Regions from separate parts of the Methylobacterium mesophilicum SR1.6/6 genome, predicted to be linked through region 1. Evidence: riboswitches for the same ligand, from Rfam matches in the RefSeq annotation. Region 1 holds a riboswitch; the other holds the start of a gene.
The links. Region 1 has a riboswitch for cobalamin ahead of MMSR116_RS23315 (TonB-dependent siderophore receptor). Riboswitches for the same ligand answer to the same signal wherever they lie in the genome.

Region 1 (10,352 bases):
ACAGGATCGGCGGCCGGACACTGCCGGCCCAGGCGAAGTTGACGAGCGTCACCTCCAGCAGGAGCAGGAGCAGACCGCGCTTGAGCAGGAAGGTGGCGGTCGCCCGCCTGCCGTGCCTCTGCCCATAGAGGTGGGCCGAGAGGCCGGTGAGCAGGATGAAGACCGGCGCGCAGAGGTGCGAGGCCGCCCGCGTTAGGAACAGGTCGGGCGGCGTCGCGGCGAGGTCCACGGGATCGCGGACCTGGGCGTGCAGGTAGAAGAACTCCCGCACGTGGTCGACGAGCATCAGCAGCATCACCAGCCCGCGCAGGGCATCGATGGAGATGAGGCGTCCGGTCCTGGCCGATTTTTCCGCCGGCGCCTCCAGCGTGCCCGGATGCACGCCCATCAGAACCGCGCCGTCATGCTGACGGCCACCCGCCGGGGCTCGCCGACGCCCACCCAGAAAGCGTTGTAGGAGCGCTCGTAGTAGGTCTCGTCGAAGATGTTATCGACGTTCAGCCCGAAGCGCAGGTTCTCGTAGCGATAGTAGGCCAGGGCATCGGTCAGTACGTAGCCGGGGAGCCGAAACCGCTCGTTGCCGCTGTCCCCGAGACGCGAGCCGACGGCCCGGACGCCGCCGCCGAAGCCGAAGCCCTTCCAGTCGCCGGCCTGGACCTCGTAGACGCCGAGCAGGCTGCCCGAGTGGCGCGGGATGTTGAGGAGCGGCGAGCCGACCCGAAGGACCTCGTCGCGGGTCACTGCGGCGTCGATGAAGGCGTATCCGCCGATCACCCGGAACTCGGGGGTCACCTGTCCGACGAAGCTGAGGTCGAAGCCCTGGCTGCGCACGGCCCCGGCGGCGATCTGGAAGAAGAAGTCCCGCGGGTCGGTGGTGAGGACGTTCTCCTTTTCGATGTGGAAGGCCGCGCCGGTCACGCTCAGGCCGGTGAAGAGATCGAGCTTGACGCCTGCCTCGTAGCCGAAGCCGGTCTCCGGGGCGAAGGGTCGGGTCGCGATGTCGAAGCCGGTGTTGGGGCGGAACGAGGCCGCGACGTTGCCGTAGAACGAGAGGAAGGACAGCGGCTGGTAGACGAGGCCCGCGCGCGGCGAGAAGCCGGTCCGGTCCTGCTCCGTGCGCTCGTTGCCGACCTTGTCGCGGAAGGTCTGGTTGTAGAAGTCGGTCCGGTTGCCGAGGAGTAGCTTCCATTCCGGGCTGAGCGCGATCTGGTCCTGCACGTAGACGGCGGTGTTGCCGACGTTCTCGCTCGCGCTGTAGCGCCGGGTGAAGGGCGGCTTGGGCTGGCCGTAGACCGGGTTGAACAAGTCGATGGCGAACGGGTTGAGCCGTGGGGTCGAGCGCAGCAGGTTCTCGGTGCTGTTATAGCGCTCGTGCTCCAGGCCGAGCAGCACCGTGTGGGCGAACGGCCCGGTGTCGAAGTGCCCGACGAGCTCGGCCTGCCCGATCGCCACGCCCCAGGTGAAGTCGTGCCGGCGGAACTCGCGCAGCAGGGTTCGTCCGTCGTCGAGGAGGCCGGTCGCACCTGTCTGCAGGCCGGTGAGGCTTCCAGTGTTGAAGTGGCCGGCGACCCTGAGCTGCCAGTCGGCGTCGAAGGCGTGATCGAGCCGGATCTGCAGGATCCTGGCTTCCGACACGGAATCGTCGCCCGGCTCGCCGAAGAAGCGGGAGCGCGGGACGAGGCCGAGGCGGTTGTTCACCGCGACGGTGCCACGGTCGAAGGTCTGGCGGTTGCGGAGGTACTGCGCCTCGACGGTGAGCTTGGTGTCCGGGCTGATCTGCCAACTCACCACGGGCGCGACCAGGACGCGGTCGCCGTCGACGAAATCGCGGAAGCTATCCTGCCGCGCGAGGGCACCGTTGAACCGGTAGAGGACGGTGCCCTCCTCGTTCAGGGGTCCGCCGGCGTCGACGGTGGTGCGCGCCGTGCCGAAGCTCCCGAACAGCGTGCCCATCTCGACGAAGGGCAGGGCCACGGGCTGCTTGGTCAGGATGTTGACGGTGCCGCCCGGGTCGCTGCGCCCATAGAGTGCCCCGCTCGGCCCCTTGAGCACCTCGATGGACTGCACGTTCTGGGTATCCGGCGCGCCGTTGTAGCCGCGGGCGATGTTGAAGCCGTTGAAGAAGATGTCCTGGGTGGCGAAGCCGCGCACCGAGTAGAGCGCGAGGTTCTGGGCTCCGAAGTCATTCTGCTTGCTGACGCCCGGCACGTAGTCGAGGGCGCGCTCGACGCGCGTGGCGGCGGTGTCTCGCAGGACCTCCTGGGGCACGACGTCGACCTGCTGGGGCAGCGAGAGCCGCGGCGTCACGGTCTTGGTCCCGCTGTAGAGATCCCTGACCTGATAGGTCGGCGCGGCGGTGTAGCTGCCTTCGACCGAGAGCGGATCAAGAACTACAGCGGCCGCTGCTGCCTCGGCCGGGTCTCCCTGGGCCAGCGCCGGAGATGCGCCTGGGAGGGCGAGCGCGAGCATCGCGATGCATGCGCAAAGCCGCCTTTGGGAAGTTGAACGAAACACGGGCCTAGGACCTCGGGACGGCAGTGGCACGTCACCGCGAACGAGGCCTTGCCAGCCGCGCTGGCGCACGGCCGTCTCGACACCCGTCAGGACCACCCCGCCCGACGCGTTTCGCGTGTGACCACGGCTGACGGCAGGTCTCCTGGCTCGCGGGTCGCCGCCCTCGCACCGTCTTCCCGGGGTGACCCAGTGACATGGTGGTGAAGGACTCGCCGCTTACAGTTGCGGGGGCAGCCACGGCTTCGGAGCAGACCCCTCACCGTGTTCCCTTTTGATCCCCGAGGGGAACCGTCATGGCCCAGCTACAGCCTCACGAACTCGTGAGTCAACGCGAACTTCGGAATAGCTATGCCGTGACACGCTCTCGGCGTTTGGCCAGTTCCTGCAATGGGTCGAACGTCCGCGTTTTGAGCTCGGTGCTTCAAAGCCGACAGGCTGAAAGCCACCCGGGTCGGGCGCCAAAAGGACCAATGGCGGCGCCCGACGAGGCCGAAATCAGAATGGCTGCTCCAAGCAAGATATGCTCACTACCGCCCTGAATGTACCGCCTGGAACGATTTTACGGTGCGTGCCGCCTCAATCATTCTCTCAATGTCAATCGGCAAAACTAGATGATCGATCACATCTTTAAGTTTAATGAGAGTCTGGCCTTTGAAATAGCGCTCCATCTCTGACCGTCTGGCTTTGCTCTCGTGGCCGATCACTTCCTCCACAAATTCTCGCTGAGCTCCAGCATTCAGAATGAGCGTGGTCGCCGAGTGGCGGAACGAGTGAAATACGACGTCCTTCCGCACGTCGTGGTGTGATTTGAAGCGCTGGAACCATTTTCCGAAAGCGCTACCGTAAGATGCTTCGTCGCCATCATTGAGAACGTCGTTCTGCTCGGCGCCCGCTCTGCCTTCCGACAAGAGCAGTTCGTCCTCCCCTCGTCCGTCCACCAGGGCTTCGATCAAACCGAGCTTGAGGAGATTTTGATGGAGAGGGACCCATCGAGCGCTGCCCTCCGCCTTCAGTTCGAGGGTCCGCTCCATCAGGTTGAAGTACCAAATCCCAGTCTCTTCATCCCGCACGACGTGTCGTACCCGGAGTTGGAATATCTCGCCGCGACGCATGCCACTGTGAGACCCAATAAGGATCCCCCAGTATCGCTCGTCGCGCAGGAGATAGGGACCTGGTTTCTTCCAGCTGCGCCGACTGCGAATTCCAAAGAATAAATCTGCATTTAGCACGGCCGCGAGTTCTTCATGATTCCAGGCCGGACGCTCGTCCCGGGCCTTGTGATGCCGTCCTCGCACGCGCTTCAGGTTAATGTGCAAGTCATCGAAGATTGACGGCACACCCTTGGCGACCACTTCGTTGGACTGGGCCCACCGCCAGATACCTGACAACGCCGCAAGGTGCCGGTTAAAGGTCTGAGGTTTTATTCGGCTGACGTCGGACCTGTTCCTGGAGTATTCAATCAAGCCGCGAATGCCGTGTTGGCGTCGGATTTCACGCCATTCTCTGTTCTTATCATAGTTGGCTGGTAGCGCGAGCAAAGAACGCTTGAATTCCGTGGCATCAGCTGGCCCGTAGGCACTGAGCGGTTTGTCTCCGCAAATTTCAATAAATAAACGTGCGGTGGACTGAGCTTGGAGCTCGATCGATGGCTTCCAAGCACCGCTTTCCACCCGATCTCTACCGTAGGTCGTCCAGCATTCGCTGAACAATTTGCGAGAGTGACGTAGCAAAGGATCAGCAGGCGCGTCAGACCTCGATCGCGGAGCTGGAGCAGCCTCACGATGCGTGGCCGCGTGCAGGGGATGATGAGGCAGGACGCGGTCGCGGAGATAGGTTAGTTTCTCCTCGGTGATCGTGATATCGGCGTCGAGCAGTGCGCGGCACAGCGCGTTTGAATGAGGGTATGAGTCGAGGTCGATCCCGTTTTGCGCAGCGAGATCCTTCGCGGTATCGCGAACAGAGACGAAATTGTTGAGGGACCGATCGCGCAGCAGGCCATCTAGCCGAACCTCATAAAGAAATTTCCATTCGGCCGGGTCGTTGAGCGTCCCCTTGGGACCGTCCGGTGCGGGATCGCTGCTGTCGTCTATCTCGTCTTCAGAGGCCGGGCTGTCGGACGGAGGGAGATCCTCGAGTTCCGGATAGTGCCCGATGGTGGCGAGCAAGCCATCGTGCTTTAGAGACTCGGATTCGAGGTACTGCTCCGCGAGCCGGGCGATATCGGCTCGCGTGAGCGACCGATTGAAACGGACGAGGTTAAACAAGGTCTCTGTCCCATCCCACAGGCGTTGCGCCATCCGTCGGGCCTCGCCCGGCGTGGCGTGCCCAAGCGAGCGCAGGATCTCACGCTGGCCGAACCGCTGGCGCAGGTCGTGGGGGATGATACGGCGAAAAAAGACCGTTTGTCGGCGACGGCGGAGATGAGTACGGGCCAAGGCAGGAATCCCTGCCGTCCAGACGAGTGGACCTCCCGAGTGGACCTGGACGGAGCGGTCGGCCCGGGCGGGTCCGAAAACAGCCGGAGAATCAACGGCCGGCTGAGAATCTTGAGCCTTTGGCTGGGGCGCCAGGATTCGAACCTGGGAATGGCGGTACCAAAAACCGCTGCCTTACCACTTGGCGACGCCCCACCATGGGCCGGGGCTCTCTAGACGCCGGGGGACCGGCTGGCAAGCCGTTGAGGCGGGAAGCGGAGCCGCTTCCCGCCTCCTCAGCGCGGGTCGGGGATGCCATCGGTCCGGCGCGGGAGCTTGAGCGGATTGGCGGCCTGAAGCGCTGCCGGCAGCAGGGCGTCGGGGACGTCCTGATAGCTCACCGGCCGCAGGAACCGGTCGATCGCGAGGCTGCCCACCGAGGTCGTGCGCCCGTCCGAGGTCGCCGGGTACGGGCCGCCATGCACCATGGCGTGCGCCACCTCGACGCCGGTGCCGAACCCGTCCACCAGGATGCGCCCGACCCGCCGCTCCAGGAGCGGCAGGAGTTCCCGCGCGGCCGCATGGTCCTCTGGCGCGAGGTGCAGCGAGGCCGTGAGCTGGCCCTCAAGATGGGCCAGCACCGCGCGCATCGCGGCGAGGTCCCGGCAGCGGACCACGAGGGCGGAGGCGCCGAACATCTCCTCCTGAAGCACGGGGTCGGCCAGGAACGCGTCCGCGTCGGTGGCGAACAGGGCGGCCCGGCCCTGCGCCGCCGCGCCCTCCGGCCCCTCGGCCAGCCGGGTGACGGCGGCGTGGCCCGCGACCCGGTCGACGCCCGCGCGGTACGCGTCCCGGATGCCGGGCGTCAGCATGGTGGCGGCCGGGCTCTCCCGCAGGGCCGCCGCGGCCGCGTCGAGGAACGCGTCGAGGCCCGGTCCCGGCACCGCCAGGATCAGGCCCGGATTGGTGCAGAACTGGCCGGCGCCCAGCGTCAGCGAGGCCGCGAAGGCCTTGCCGATCGCGGCGCCCCGCGCGGCGAGCGCCGCCGGGAACAGCAGGACCGGGTTGATGCTGCTCATCTCGGCATAGACCGGGATCGGCGCCGGGCGCCCGGCGGCGATCGCCATCAGCGCGGTGCCGCCCCGGCGCGAGCCGGTGAAGCCGACCGCGGCGATCCGGGGATCGGCGACCAGGGCCTGTCCGATGGACTGGCCCGCATCGAACACCAGCGAGAACACCCCCTCCGGCAGGCCGCAGGACGCGACCGCCTTCTGCACCGCCCGGCCCACGAGTTCCGAGGTTCCGGGATGGGCCGGGTGCGCCTTGACCACCACCGGGCAGCCGGCCGCCAGGGCCGAGGCGGTGTCGCCCCCCGCCACCGAGAAGGCGAGCGGGAAATTCGAGGCCCCGAACACCGCCACCGGGCCGACCGCGATGCGCCGCAGGCGGAGGTCCGGCCGGGGCAGCGGCTTGCGGTCCGGCAGGGCCGGGTCGATCCGGGCCTCGACGTAGCTGCCCTCGCGCACCACGGCGGCGAACAGGCGCAGCTGGCCCGCGGTCCGGGCGCGCTCCCCCTCGATCCGGGGGCGGGGCAGCCCGGTCTCGGCCATGCAGCGGGTGACGAGGTCGTCGCCGATCTCCAGGATGTTCGCCGCGATCGCTTCGAGGAAGCCGGCCCGGGTCTCCGGGTCGGTCTCGCGGTAGGTGTCGAAGGCCGCCTCCGCCAGGGCGCAGGCCCGGTCGAGGTCGGCGAGGCTCGCGCCGGGGAAATCCGGCTCCAGGGCTTCGCCGGTGGCGGCCTCGACAGCCCGGAAGGCCGCCTCGGTGCCGCGCCGCGCCTCGGCGCCGATCAGGTTCTCGCCGCGCAGGGTCATGGGCTGCTCCTTCTCGTGTGATGCGGTCCCGCGGCGCGCGGTCAGCCCCGCTGCGCCGCGAGCGCCTTCTCGCGGATCGCCGCGAGGGTCATGGTCGGTGTGAGCGCCTCGGGGTCGACGCGGCAGTGGATCATCGCGGGCAGGCCCGAGGCGAGGCTGCGCTCGAAGGCCGGGGCGAACTCGTCGGTCCGCTCCACATGCTCGCCGTGGCCGCCGCAGGCCCGGGCGAGCGCGGCGAAGTCGGGATTGCGCAGCTCGGTCGCCGAGACGCGTCCCGGATACTCGCGCTCCTGATGCATGCGGATCGTGCCGTACATGCCGTTGTCGAGGACGACCACCACGACGGCGATCCCGTACTGCACCGCGGTGGCGAATTCCTGCACGGTCATCATCACGTCGCCGTCGCCCGCGAGCGCCACGACGATCCGATCGGGATGGCTGCGCTTGGCCATCACGGCGGCCGGCAGGCCGTAGCCCATCGAGCCCGAGGTCGGCGCGAGCTGTGTGCCGAAGGCGCGGAACCGGTAGTAGCGGTGGACCCAGGTGGCGAAGTTGCCGGCGCCGTTGCAGATCACCGCGTCGGGCGGCAGGCGCCCGCGCAGCCACGTGATGGCTTCGCCGTACTGGAACGCCCCCGGCTTCGGCTCCGGAGCCTCCGACCACGCGCGATAGGCGGCGTGGGCCTCGGCGGCGCGCCCGCGGCCCGTGGTCTCGAAATCCGGCACGGCCGCGCAGAAGGTCTCGGGCGCGGCCTCGATCGCCAGCGCCGGCTGGTAGACCCGGCCGAGCTCTCCCGCGTCGGGATGGACGTGAACCAGCGGCAGACCGGGATCGGGGATGCCGAGCAGGCCGTAGGATTGCGCCGGCATCTCGGACAGGCGGCCGCCCACCATGAGCAGCAGGTCGGACTCCTTGATCCGGGCGAGCAGTGCCGGGTTGGGTCCGATCCCGAGCTCGCCGGCGAAGTTCGGGTGGTCGGCGGGGAAGAGCTGCGCCCGCCGGAACGAGACCGCCACGGGCACGTCGTGGCGCTCCGCCCAGGCTGCCAGGGCGGCGACGGCCTCTGGCGTCCAGCGCGAGCCGCCGAGGAGCGCCACGGGCCGCCGCGCCTCCGCCAGCATCGCCCGCAGGCGCTCCGCGTCGCCCGGTGACGGGGCCGGCGCGGCCGGGACGACGCGCGGCGCGTCCGCGACCGCGACGGCGTCGTCAAGCATGTCCTCCGGCAGGGCCACCACGACGGGCCCCGGCCGGCCCTGCATCGCCACCCGGAAGGCCCGGGCGAGGATCTCGGGGATGCGGGCGGCGTCGTCGATCTCCACCGCCCACTTGGCGATCGCGCCGAACATCTGCCGGTAATCGACCTCCTGGAACGCCTCCCGGTCGCGCATCCGCCGGGCGATCTGCCCGACGAACAGGATCATCGGCGTCGAATCCTGGCGGGCGATGTGGATTCCGGCCGAAGCGTTGGTGGCGCCGGGACCGCGGGTGACGAAGCAGATGCCGGGGCGCCCGGTGAGCTTGCCGGCGGCCTCCGCCATGATGGCGGCTCCGCCCTCCTGACGGCAGACCAGCACGTCGATGCCGCTGTCGCGCAGGGCGTCGAGCACCGCGAGGTAGCTCTCGCCGGGAACGCAGGTGACGCGCGCGACCCCTTGCGCGCGCAGCTGATCGACGAGCACCTGTGCGCCGGTGCGTTGGAGCGATGCGCTCAAGCTGATCCTCCCTGGCCTCTGCCGGCCCGGCGCGATCGCGGGACGGCGCGCCGCGCGTCCGGTCGCGTCTGGGATACACCTGATATCCCAGTCGAGGATAGAGGCGCACCCTCGGCCGTCAACCTGTCAGACGAGGGGCCGCCGGTCGAGGGCCTTGCGTGTCATCTGGTCGAGAAAGTCGAACAGCGTCCCGATCCCGGCCAGCGCCGGTTCCGGATCCCGCGCCGCGATCGCGGCCACGATCTGCGCGTGGATCCGGGCGCAGTCCAGGAAGCTCGCGGTCGGTTCGTAGGTGTACCAGAACCGCCGGGATTGAGCGTGGAGCGCCGCCATGGTGCCGGTCAGCGTCGGGTTGTAGGCCGCCCCGACGAGCGCCTCGTGGAGCGCGCGCTTGATCCGGAAATACGCCTCGCGGTCCCGCCCGTCAGCGGCGGCCAGCAGGGCGGCGATGCAGCGCTGCAGCGCCGCCATGTCGTCGGCGGAGCCGCGCGCGATGACGCAGCGCGCCACCGTCTCGTCGAGGGGCCGGCGGACCTCGAGGAGTTCGAGATGCTTGATGATGTCGACCTGCGTGACGAGCACGCCCCGGCGCGGATGGACCTCGACGAAGCCGATCGTCTTCAGGCGCGCCAGCGCCTCGCGGACCGGGGTGCGCCCCAGGGCCAGTTCCTCGCCGAGTTCGCCCTCGGACACCATCGCGCCCGGCTTCAGGCGCCTGCTGATGATCATCTGCTCGATGGCGTCGTAGGCGGTCTCCGCCAGGGAGCGCGCCGGCCGCGGGCTCGGCACCAGGGTGCCGATGTCCACGTCAGCCGCGACAGATCTAGGGCCGGCCAACACAGTCCTCGTCGGTCTCGGAGCGTCCCGTTGCTTCGTGGGCCATACGTCCTGGAGTTGACACTGGATCCGATCGGAGGGTTATTCAAGCCCTGAGATATCAGTCGGCGCGCAGTCGGGGCCCTGCCGGGCCGGACTTGCCGGCCCGGACCCTCGACGGTCCGGTCCGCGGCGGCGAGACGATCGGCGCGACGTTCGGGAGGAGATGCGGATGCCCGGCCTGTCCCCGGAGACGCACGCCAAGCTGAAGACCGTCAGCACGGCGACGCTGATGACCGCGCTCTACAAGCGCGGCTTCCGCAACCAGATGATCCAGGGTGTCCTGCCCCTCAGGAAGGGTGGCGCCACCATGGTCGGCGAGGCCTTCACCCTGCGCTACATGCCGGCCCGGGAGGATTTGAACCCCATCACGGTGTTCCGCGACCGGGCGCACCCGCAGCGCAAGGCCGTGGAGGAGTGCCCGCCGGGCGCCGTGTTCGTGATCGACAGCCGCAAGGACGCGCGCGCCGCCTCCGCGGGCTCGATCCTGGCGACCCGCCTGATGGTGCGCGGCTGCGCCGGGCTGGTGACCGACGGCGGGTTCCGCGATGCCGACGAGATCGCCGCCCTCGACATGCCGAGCTACCACGCGCGGCCCTCGGCGCCGACGAACCTCACCATCCATCAGGCCATCGACATCAACGTGCCCATCGGCTGCGGCGACGCCCCGGTCTTCCCCGGCGACGTCATCGTGGGCGACGGCGACGGCGTCGCGGTGATCCCGGCCCACCTCGCCGACGCGGTCGCCGATGAGGCCGTCAAGATGACCGCCTACGAGGATTTCGTCACCGAGGAGGTCCGCAAGGGCCGCTCGATCCTCGGCCTCTACCCGGCCACCGATGACCAGAGCCTGGCCGACTTCGCCGCGTGGCGGAAGCGGACCGGCCGCTGAGTGCGGGACGATTCCCCGAAACGATCGGAACCCGCTGCGGTCCGTCCTGGCCGCCGGAACGCGTGAGACC
Region 2 (10,352 bases), 1.7 Mb from region 1:
GGAGATCGGGAAGCCGGAGAGACGACCGTCGAACTCGGGTAGGGCCACCTGCATGGCGAGATCAGCCGCGCCGAGGCCCCGGGCCGACGACGCCCAGGCCGCTTGCGGAGACCCCACGGTGAAGGCCTGCAGCACCGGGCAATCGGCGCCGTCGAGGACGAAGTCGATGCCGTCCTCGCGGGCCGAGAACGCCGTGGCGGCGATCACCAGATCGGGCCGGCGCCTCCGGACGGCGTCGGCCACCGCGGCGGCGGCCTCCGGTTCCTTCAGGCTCGACACCGCCATCGCCAGGACGCCGATCCCGCGGGCGCGCAGCGCGGCCGTGAGCGCGACGAAGGGTGCGGTGTCGCCGCCGAGCACGGCGGAGCGGTAGACCAGCAGCAGGGCCATCGGCGCGGCCGACGACGCTGCGAGCGGAACCGCCGAACCGGCCGCGGCGAGAGCGACGTCGACGGGCAGGACGCCGCAGCCCGCACACCAGGCAAACCCGCGCGGCAGCGGCTGCGGTGGCTCGACCGCGTGGCCGGAACCGGTTCGAGCGGCCAGCATCCGCAGCATCCGCCGCAGATTGTCGATGCCCCCGGCGCGGAAGTAGCCATCGAGGCGGTCGGCGAAGTCCGGGTCGGTCGAGAAGGGGGCGAGCCGCGGGTCGGGGCGGTCGTCGCCGGGCAGCACCGCCAGCACGACACCGTGTGCACGGGCGGCCTCGGCGCAGCGCTCGATCCCGTAGCGCCAGTAATCCAGGCCGCCGAGGCAGCGGATCACCACGACCTTCGCCCGCGTCACCACCCGATCCACGTAGAGGTCGACCGAGAGCGGGTGACGAAGCTTGGCGAGCTTGGCCAGCCGCAGGCTCGGAAGCCCTGGCTCGGCCGCGTGGGCCTGGACGATCCCGGACAGGTCGGTGTCGGTGAAGGACACGACGACGAGATCGCCGGGCTCCTGCCCGAGATCCACAGCTGCCTCACCCTCGTCGAGGGAAACGGAATCGATGCGCACCAGATGCATCGCGGCGGCCCCTCAGAGCGTATCCGAACGGGCGCGCGCGACGGACATCATCCCGCGAGCGCCGCGGCGACCGCGTCCCGGTCGAAGCCCTTCAAGCCGATCACCACGAGCGTGCCGTCGCGCGGTTCGCCCGCCCGCCAGGGCCGGTCGAAGTGGTGGACGACGCGGCGTCCGACCCCCTGCACCACGAGGCGCATCGCCTTGCCCTCAACCTCCGCGAACCCCTTGATCCGCAGCACACCGTCCGTCCCCGCCGCCCGCTCTACACGGGCCGCGAGGTCACCGGCCGTGATTGCCGGGCGGATCGGCAACGCCACGGTCTCGAAATCGTCGTGGTCGTGGTCTTCGCCCTCGCCATGGTGCGAAGGCCGCGCGTCGAGATCGTCCTCGGCCGCCGCACCGAGACCCAGCAGCACCCGGGGATCGATGACGCCGTTCGCGGTCTCGACCACCTTCACGGCGCGGGGCAGATGGCCCTCCACCTCGGCGCGGACGCGGGCGCGTGTCGGCGCGTCGATCAGGTCGGCCTTGTTGAGCACCACGAGGTCGGCACAGAGGAGTTGATCCTCGAACACTTCCTCCAGCGGATTGTCGTGGTCCACCGACTGATCGGCGGCACGCTGGGCCTCCAGGGCCGCCGGATCCTCCGCGAAGGCGCCCGACGCCACCGCCGGCCCGTCAACCACCGCGACGACGCCGTCCACCGTCACGCGCGAGCGGATCGCCGGCCATTGGAAGGCCTGAACCAACGGCTTGGGGAGGGCGAGACCTGAGGTCTCGATCAGGATGTGCTCCGGCGGCTCGGCGCGCGCGAGCAGGGTCTCGAGGGCGGGCACGAAGTCGTCCGCCACCGTGCAACAGATGCAGCCGTTGGGCAGCTCGACGATGGCGTCCTCGGTGCAGCCCTCGACGCCGCAGGCCGCCAGGAACGACTTGTCGAAGCCGACATCGCCGAACTCGTTGACCAGAATCGCGAGGCGGCGACCCTTGGCGTTCTCGACCACGTGGCGAACCAGGGTGGTCTTGCCGGCTCCCAGGAACCCCGTGACGATGGTGCAGGGGATCTTAGACACGATGGTCATTCGGCGGCCTCCAGGGTGCCGGCCGGGAGCGGGCGGGGCTCGGGGAAGGGGGGAATGCGGGCGATGACGCCGGTGCGAAACGCCGCCGGGCGCTCGCGCCACGGCACGATGCCGTCCGTCGTGGCGGCGTACGCGCCGAGGCCGCCGAGGATCGTCTCGGCGGAGGCGGCGGGATCCATATCGCCATACACGTAGGTCCACCGGCCGGCCGACGCCACCGCCACCGTACAGGGCCGCTTACAGACGGAGAGGCACTCCACCGGCTCGATGCGCAGTTGCTGCGCGTCGCCGACCCGCGCCCTCAGGGCATCGAGCAGGCGGGCGCCAGCGCGGGGTCCGTCCGGATCGTCGCCCTCCCGGCGGCAGGTGGTGCAGACATACAGGATCGTCTCAGGCACGGGCAGAACCCCGCGCGTTGTCGCGGGCGAAGGCCTGCCACGCCCAGCCGAACCCGAGCGCGATCATGACCCAGAAGACGAAGCTGATCGCCAGGGAGCGGGCCGCGAACTGGGCGGCGAGGGCGGCCGGAAGCTCGGAGGCGCCCGTCGGGGGCTGGGGCGCGCCGGCCACGTGCGGCGCGATCAGCAGGACGAGGCCGCCCAGGATCGCGATGAGCGAGCGGCGGATCGCGATGAGGTAGAGTCCCATGCCGGTCGCCGCCGCGGTCATCACCCACCACGCCTGACGGGCAGCCAGGGGCGCGGCCTCGCTGCCGGGCAGTTCGGGAGGCAGGCCGAGGCCCGGCGCCAGGGCGACACTGCCGAAGCCCGCGATCGCGAAGGCGAGGCAGGTCGGCGGCGTCGGCTCGCGGCCGCAGGCGAGCATCACGGCGCCGAGCAGCAGGGCGTAGCCGACGCCGCCGACCAGGGTCGCCAGGGCTGTGAAGGCCATGCGCGGCAGGCCCTCCGCGGGCTGCCATTCCGGCGCTGCCTCGGGCGTGGCGTGCTCGTGCCCGCCATGGGCGAGCACGATCGGCAGCGCCTTCGAGGCCTGATGGGAGGGCTCGGCATGCTCGTAGCGCTCAGCGGCGAGGATCAGCGGCGAGGTCAGCGTGAGTTCGAGACCGCTCACGACGGCAGCCGCGATGAAGCCGGCGGCCAGAGCCGCCGACAGAAGCCGGATGATCATCCCTGGGACGCGGGCGTCAGTGGCAGGGGAAGTTTTGCGTATGGCGGAAATCGTGCGCCGCGTTGTGGAACGCGATCGCCGGCGAGAAGCCCACCATGAAGAGCAGGCCGAGACCCAGGACGGCCGCGAGGGCGACGGCGACCGGACGTTCGGCGACGCGGGTGCCGAGGGCGGCGGGGGCGAGGGTCGAAGTGGTCATCTGCCTGTCTCCAGCCGCCCCACCGGCGGCATTTCGGGATCCTGTCGTGACGGCAGGTCTCCTGGCTCGCGGCTCTGCGCGCCGGCCGCCTTCCCGGATCGCTCCGGTGGCACTCTGGCAGGCACTCGCCGCTCACAGTTGCGGGGGCAGCCGCGGATTCGAGGTTCGCACCCCTCACCGCATTCCCTTTTCACCCCGTCGCCGGGGCACCGTCACGGGACCGTTGTAGACGCATGACAGCCTCCGCACAACGGAGACGCGGTGGAATCCTGCGCAGGATCCAGGGTCTGCGCCGGGCGGCGCCATCGGGACGATGTCGCGGATCGTGCTTCGGGCCGGCGAGGACCTCGATCGACGGGACCTGGCTCGCCGGCCACGCGTGCGGCGACTCTCCTGCCCGCCCGGGCCGACGACCGCATGGCCCCGATTCCGGCAGCCGGCCTCGTGCTGAAGTAACCCGGCGCGCTTGCCTTGGTGGCCGAGGATCTGTCGCTATTCGCGGAGGCCCTCAGCTTCGCTTTAAATTCCGGCGGGCTTCAGGGCCGGTCCGCGGAACGCTCGGCCGGCGCGCTCTCGGCGTCGCGCGCTCGGACAGCGTCCGCGTAGAGCCGCTCCACGTCCGTCCGGAATGCCGTGCGTGAATCCGGCCGCGTGTAGAACATGTGCCCGCCCGGGTAGACCGAAAGGCTGAGGCGGCCGGCGGCGTAGGCGGGAACCTGCGCGAGCAGCAGCTTCGAAGCGTAGTAGGGGGTCACGAGATCGGTGAAGCCGTGGGCGACGAGGACGCGCAGGCGCCCGTCGAGGGCGAGCGCGCCCTTGAGGTTCGAGAGCACCTCCGGAGCCTGACGCCCGGACCCCCAGGACCAGCCGCGGTTCACGGCGTTGTTGAGGAGCTCGTAGCGCATGTTGGGTACGGGCCACTTCAACGTACGCGCGTTGAGATCAAGCATCGCGCTGGTGAGCGGCGCCTGCAGGGCGGTGAGCTGCGGATCCTCGAAGCTCGATTGCGCGGCCTCCGGGTTCGGATCCCAACCGGTGATCCCGGTGTCGTAGGCGCTCGTCACGCGGCCGTCCGACCGGTCGATCTCGCGCTGGACGCTCCGCGTCGTGAGCCGCGCCGCCTGGGCGCGGACGAGGCCGGCGTCGAGGCCGACGAGCGGCGCGACCTTCTCGGTCATCCGCGCCACCGCAGCCGCGTCGCCCGGCCCTTTCAGGAGATCCGCCAAGTAGGGCCCCGACGCGTAGGCTTCCGCGTCGGCCAGCAGGTTCGGCCTCGGCACGGTGCCGGCCCGCTCCAGCGCGCCGGCCGCCAGGGAGGGCAGCTTCAGCACGTAGCCCCACGGATTGGCGCGCGGCGTCTCGAGCCAGCCGAAATCGAGCACCGGCGAGAGCAGGACCATCCCCGACAGGCCGACGCCGATATCCTCCTGCAGCTTCTCGGCGATTAGGGGCCCGCGGAATCCGCCGTAGCTCTCGCCGACATAGAATTTCGGGCTCGCCATCCGGTCGTTCACCCGCAGATAGCGGGCGATCACCGCCGCCAGGGTCGAGGCGTCGGAGTCGATCGACCAGTAACTCTTGCCGTTGCCGTCGGCGGCGCGGCTGTAGCCGGTTCCCACCGGGTCGAGGAAGACGAGATCGCTGAAGCCCAGCCACGTGCCGTCGTTGGGCGTCAGCGTGACCGGTTGCGACGGGCTGATGCTGTCCTTGCCGACGGGCAGCCGCCACGGGCCGATCGCGCCGATGTTCAGATAGGCCGACGACGCGCCCGGGCCGCCGTTGACCGCGAAGGTGACGGGCCGCGCGCGACCGGCCTCGGGTGCCATCGTGTAGGCCACGTAGGCGATCTCGGCCTGCAGCTTGCCGGCCTCGTCGACGAGCGGCAGGCTTCCCGCCGTGGCGGTGAAGTCGAGCGTCTTGCCGTCCGGAAGCGTCAGGCTGTGCTTGGTCGTCGAGTCGGGCGGCAGACGACGCCCCTCCGGACCGCGCGGCGCCGGCCGGGCCTCCTGCCGCGACTCCCCCTGTGGATGGCCGTGCGGTGCATCCTGAGCGCGCACGGGTGCGGCCAGCGCCAGAGTTAGGGCGAGGGCGGTGCCCGCGAGACGGATGCTGAGGGTCACGGTCAGGCCTTCTTGTTCCAGCGCCCGGAATCGTCCTGCTGCCAATAAGCGACCGCATGACCCGCATCCTTCGCCTGCTTCCACTGTTCGCGGGCGCGCAGCAGGGCGTCCTGATCGGTTCCATCGAACAGGATGCAAATCCGCTCGTAGGCACCCGCATCGGGCGGGAGATCGGCGCCCTCGACCAGGAAGCGGATCGAGGCTCGGTTCGGGTTCACGTCGCGCAGGGTCAGCACCACGGGCTGACTCCCGGCATCCGGCTCGCGGTCGGTGCCGTGCGGCAGGAAGCTCTCGTCGGAGTAGGTCCAGAGATGATCGTCCAGAGCTTGCAGCCGCTCCTCGCTGGCTGCCTGGACGGCCGCTTGCCAGCCGCGGTCCAGCGAGCGCTCGACGAGGTTCGGCAGCACCTTCTCCAAGGGCTGACGCTGCATGTGGTAGAAGAGGATCTCGGTCACGGCCCCGTCCATATAGGGTGCGGGACCGTCCTGCGAGGAGCGGCGCGCCGCCGCGCCCCGAGCCCCCTCAGACCAGCCGGCTCTGCTCGATCGCCGCGCCGACAAAGCCCTTGAACAGCGGGTGCGGCTCGAAGGGACGCGACTTCAGCTCCGGGTGGAACTGCACGCCGATGAACCACGGGTGCCCGACATGTTCCACCGTCTCGGGCAGGAGCCCGTCCGGCGAGACACCCGAGAAGCGCAGGCCCTTGGCCTCAAGCCGCTCGCGATAGGCCATGTTGACCTCGTAACGGTGGCGGTGCCGCTCGGAGATCTGCTCGGACCCGTAGATCTGGGCGATCTTCGATTCCGGATCGAGCTTGGCCTCGTAGGCGCCGAGCCGCATCGTGCCGCCGAGGTCGCCGGCGGCGGCGCGCCGCTCCAGCTCGTTGCCGCGCAGCCACTCGGTGAGCAGGCCGACCACCGGCTCGGCAGTTTCCCCAAACTCTGTGGAATTGGCCTCCGGCATGCCCGCGAGGGATCGGGCGGCCTCGATCACCGCCATCTGCATGCCGAAGCAGATGCCGAGATAGGGGATGCGCTTCTCGCGGGCGTAGCGGGCCGCCCGGATCTTGCCCTCGGCGCCGCGCTGGCCGAATCCACCCGGAACCAGGATGCCGTTGAGACCTTCGAGGAAGGGCGCCGGGTCCTCGCGCTCGAACACCTCCGCCTCGATCCACTCGAGGTTGACCTTCACCCGGTGGCTGATGCCGCCGTGGGTCAGCGCCTCGGTGAGCGACTTGTAGGCGTCCTTCAGGCCCGTGTACTTGCCGACGATGGCGATGGACACCTCGCCTTCCGGGTTTCGCACGCGCTCGGCAATCGTGCGCCAGCGGCCGAGATCCGGCTCGCCGCCGTGTTCCAGGCCGAAATGGCCGAGCACCTCCCGATCGAGCCCGGCCGTCCGGTAGGAGAGCGGCACCTCGTAGATGGAGGCCACGTCCCGCGCCTCGATCACCGCGGTCTCGCGGACGTTGCAGAACAGCGCGAGCTTGCGCCGCTCGTCGGTGGGGATGTCCCGGTCGCAGCGGCAGAGCAGGATGTCGGGCTGGATTCCGATGGAGCGCAGCTCCTTCACGGAGTGCTGCGTCGGCTTGGTCTTCAGCTCGCCCGCGGACGGGATGTAGGGCAGCAGCGTCAGGTGGACGTAGCAGCAGGTGCCGCGCGGCAGCTCCTGGCCGAGCTGACGGATCGCCTCGAAGAACGGGAGGCCCTCGATGTCGCCCACCGTGCCGCCGATCTCCACGAGCACGAAGTCGAAGCTGTCGTTGCCGTCGAGGACGAAGTCCTTGATGGCGTTGGTGACGTGCGGGATCACCTGGATCGTGGCGCCGAGATAGTCGCCGCGCCGCTCCTTGGCGATGATGTCCTGATAGATGCGGCCGGTGGTGATGTTGTCGGCCCGGCTCGCCGGAACGCCGGTGAAGCGCTCGTAATGGCCGAGGTCGAGGTCGGTCTCGGCACCGTCGTCGGTGACGAAGACCTCGCCGTGCTGGGTCGGGCTCATCGTGCCCGGATCGACGTTGAGATAGGGGTCGAGCTTGCGCATCCGGACCCGGTAGCCGCGGGCCTGCAACACCGCCGCGAGGGCCGCCGAGGCGAGCCCCTTGCCAAGAGACGAAACCACGCCGCCGGTGATGAAAACGTACCGCGTCATGGGCGTCGGTCCATAAAGAAGCTGCTGGCGTTTGCCAAACGACGGATGCCCCGGCCCGTGCATGGGCTGGGGATCGCGGAACGCATGGCACGAACCGGCTGACGCCGATTCGTCAAAAAGCGCGATGAGACGCTGCGCCGCTCCCGGCGCAGGCCGTCAGCGGGATTGCGGCGCGTCCGGAATCGCCGGCTGAGCTGGGGTCGCGGGCTGGGCCGGAGCCGTGGCCGGAACCCGGTCCTGCTGCTGGCGCAGCGTGTCGAGCAGGTTGTCGGCGCCGGTCGGCTGCTTGGCGGGCTGGCCCGATGTCTGCGGCGCGCCGGTGTCGAGGATCGACTTCGGCGCCGCCGAGCGGTGTGACAGGATCGCCAGCATCAGACTGGTGGCGAAGAACAGCGCCGCCAGGATCGCGGTCGCCCGCGTCAGGGCGTTGGCCTGTCCGCGGCCCGTCATGAAGCCGGCCACCCCGCCGCTCCCGCCGCCGCCCAGACCCAGGCCGCCCTCGGACCGCTGGAGCAGCACGACGCCGATCAGCGCGAGCACGATGATGAGGTGGACGACGATCAGGACGGTCTGCATCGGTGTTCCGAAAACGTCTTCAGGTCCGCGCGTCGATCCCGGCAGGCCGGTCGCAGGGACCGGCACGGGCGCGCGGCGGCCGCTGCCCTCGGCATCGGCCACAAATCTGCGCCGGCCATACACCACTCGCGATCCGGCGCCAACTTTATGATCGGGTCGCGCCTGTCGCCCGCGGGTCTCGCGCCATCCCGCGGCCTGTGCTCTGTCTGCGAGGGAAGGACGGCCCGCCAACGAGCCGTCCCGTCCCGGAAGGAAGCCATGCCGATCTCACGCCGCGCAGCGCTGGCCGCTGCTCTCGCAACGCCCGTCCTGCTGCGGACGGGTCCGGGAAGCGCCGCGAGCCCGGAGGCCGACGCTGTGGAGTCGGCGGTCGATGCCCTGACCCAGGCCCTTCTGGCCGGGGACGGGCCGGCACTCGAGGCTCTGACCCTCGACGGGTTGAGCTACGGCCATTCCAGCGGGCTGGTGCAGGACAAGGCGGCCTTCATCGCGCCGCTGGCCGCCAAGCGCGCCAGCTTCCCGAGCATCACCCTGTCGGACCGGTCGGTCTCGGTTGTAGGCGACGACGCCATCGCCCGGCACGTCTTCACCGGCGAGAGCGTCTCGAACGGCAAGACGTCCCCGGTGCATATCGGCGTGATGCAGGTCTGGCACCGGGATGGCGGGCGCTGACGGCTGCTGGCCCGTCAGGCGTTCAAGATCTGAGATCGGCGCCGTTCGACCTTTCTCCGGAGCGGAGCGTTTGAGCGGCGCCACGAAGTCGGATCTCGCGCGCCTCGCGACACTCCTTCTGCCAAAGGTTCCGTCCCTGGCCGCTACCGCACAACGCCCGCGTCGAATGTGCTTTTCCAGGTATGACGGACCGATGCCACCGCTCCGCATCATCCCGGGGCCGCGTAGCGGCACCCGGGATCAAGAACCGCCGACGAGCAAGAACTTTCACCGCCAGCGGCTCTGGATTCCGGGCTCGCCTTCGGCGCCCCGAACTGACGGCGCGGGTCGTTGCTCTACGTCGACGGGGTCCTTGATCTAAGCTTTCCTCAGCTCGTCACGAGGGCGCGAGCGCGCTCACGCGTAGGCGGCGCAGATCCCAAGGAAGTCCTCGGCCACGAGGCTCGCGCCGCCGACCAGCGCGCCGTCGACGTTGTCGACCGACAGCAGCTCCTTGGCGTTCCCCGGCTTCACCGAGCCGCCGTAGAGGATGCGGATCTTCTGCGCCTCGTCGCCAACGAGCTTGTCGAGCATCTCGCGCAGCGAGGCGTGGACCTCCGCGATGTCGCGCGGGGTCGGGGTGCGGCCCGAGCCGATCGCCCAGACAGGCTCGTAGGCGATGACCGTGTCGGTCGCCTTGGCGCCCTTCGGCAGGCCGATGGCGAGCTGGGCGCGGACGATGTCGAGGGCGCGGCCCTGCTCGCGCTCCTCGATGGTCTCGCCCACGCAGATGATGCCGCACAGGCCGGCCCGGCGGGCGCCCAGCGCCTTGGCGTGGACGCCGTCGTCGGTCTCGTGGTGGTAGGCCCGCCGCTCGGAATGCCCGACGATCACGTACTTGGCGCCGAGATCGGCCAGCATCTCGGCCGAGATGGAGCCCGTGAAGGCGCCGCTCTCGCGGGCGTGCAGGTTCTGTCCGCCGATGGCGATGGGCGAGCCCGCAGACGCCGCCACGCAAGAGCTGATCAGTGTCGCGGGTGGGCAGATCAGGACGTCGATCCGGCCAGCGAGCTCCTGCGAGAGCCGGTCGCGGATCGTTTCGACCACTTGGATCGAAGCCCGCGTGCCGTTCATCTTCCAGTTGCCAGCGACCAGTGGCCTGCGTCCCGACTGCGTCATTCCTGCCCTCGCGCCACGCCGCCTGCCGGACGTTGCCGGGGCCTACCAGAGCGAGCTTGAGCGTGCAAACAGGTCTCGGCCGCCAAGCCTTTGCCTGTGGACCCGAATGGTCTATCGCGGTCGGCTCTCGGGGATGGTGCCGCTCCGGCGACGGGCGGCTGCCGAAGGTATTCGATCACAGACCATGCTTCAGGGCATCCGCAACGCAACCCAGCACTGGCTCGGCAAGATCATCTTGACGGTCATCTTCACGCTGTT

Region 2: it holds a riboswitch for cobalamin, as region 1 does, so the genes downstream of both, MMSR116_RS15150 (CbtB domain-containing protein) here and MMSR116_RS23315 (TonB-dependent siderophore receptor) in region 1, are expected to answer to the same signal.

What each region holds. Positions count from the first base shown of each region.
Region 1 covers NZ_CP043538.1:4,906,339-4,916,690, reverse strand. Annotated here, with positions in the region: gene MMSR116_RS23320 (DUF1624 domain-containing protein) at 1-388, opposite strand, end outside; gene MMSR116_RS23315 (TonB-dependent siderophore receptor) at 388-2,469, opposite strand; cobalamin riboswitch at 2,630-2,822, opposite strand; gene MMSR116_RS23310 (DUF6538 domain-containing protein) at 3,042-4,949, opposite strand; tRNA gene MMSR116_RS23305 (tRNA-Gln) at 5,070-5,144, opposite strand; gene MMSR116_RS23300 (aldehyde dehydrogenase (NADP(+))) at 5,225-6,802, opposite strand; gene MMSR116_RS23295 (thiamine pyrophosphate-binding protein) at 6,844-8,514, opposite strand; gene MMSR116_RS23290 (GntR family transcriptional regulator) at 8,641-9,321, opposite strand; gene MMSR116_RS23285 (ribonuclease activity regulator RraA) at 9,563-10,282, shown strand.
Region 2 covers NZ_CP043538.1:3,183,370-3,193,721, forward strand. Annotated here, with positions in the region: gene cobN (cobaltochelatase subunit CobN) at 1-1,008, opposite strand, end outside; gene cobW (cobalamin biosynthesis protein CobW) at 1,056-2,090, opposite strand; gene MMSR116_RS15140 (DUF1636 domain-containing protein) at 2,087-2,488, opposite strand; gene MMSR116_RS15145 (CbtA family protein) at 2,481-3,218, opposite strand; gene MMSR116_RS15150 (CbtB domain-containing protein) at 3,235-3,417, opposite strand; cobalamin riboswitch at 3,452-3,646, opposite strand; gene MMSR116_RS15155 (S10 family peptidase) at 3,954-5,537, opposite strand; gene MMSR116_RS15160 (DNA polymerase III subunit chi) at 5,540-5,992, opposite strand; gene MMSR116_RS15165 (CTP synthase) at 6,060-7,688, opposite strand; gene secG (preprotein translocase subunit SecG) at 7,845-8,264, opposite strand; gene MMSR116_RS15175 (nuclear transport factor 2 family protein) at 8,523-8,936, shown strand; gene tpiA (triose-phosphate isomerase) at 9,333-10,094, opposite strand; gene MMSR116_RS15185 (peptidylprolyl isomerase) at 10,279-10,352, shown strand, end outside.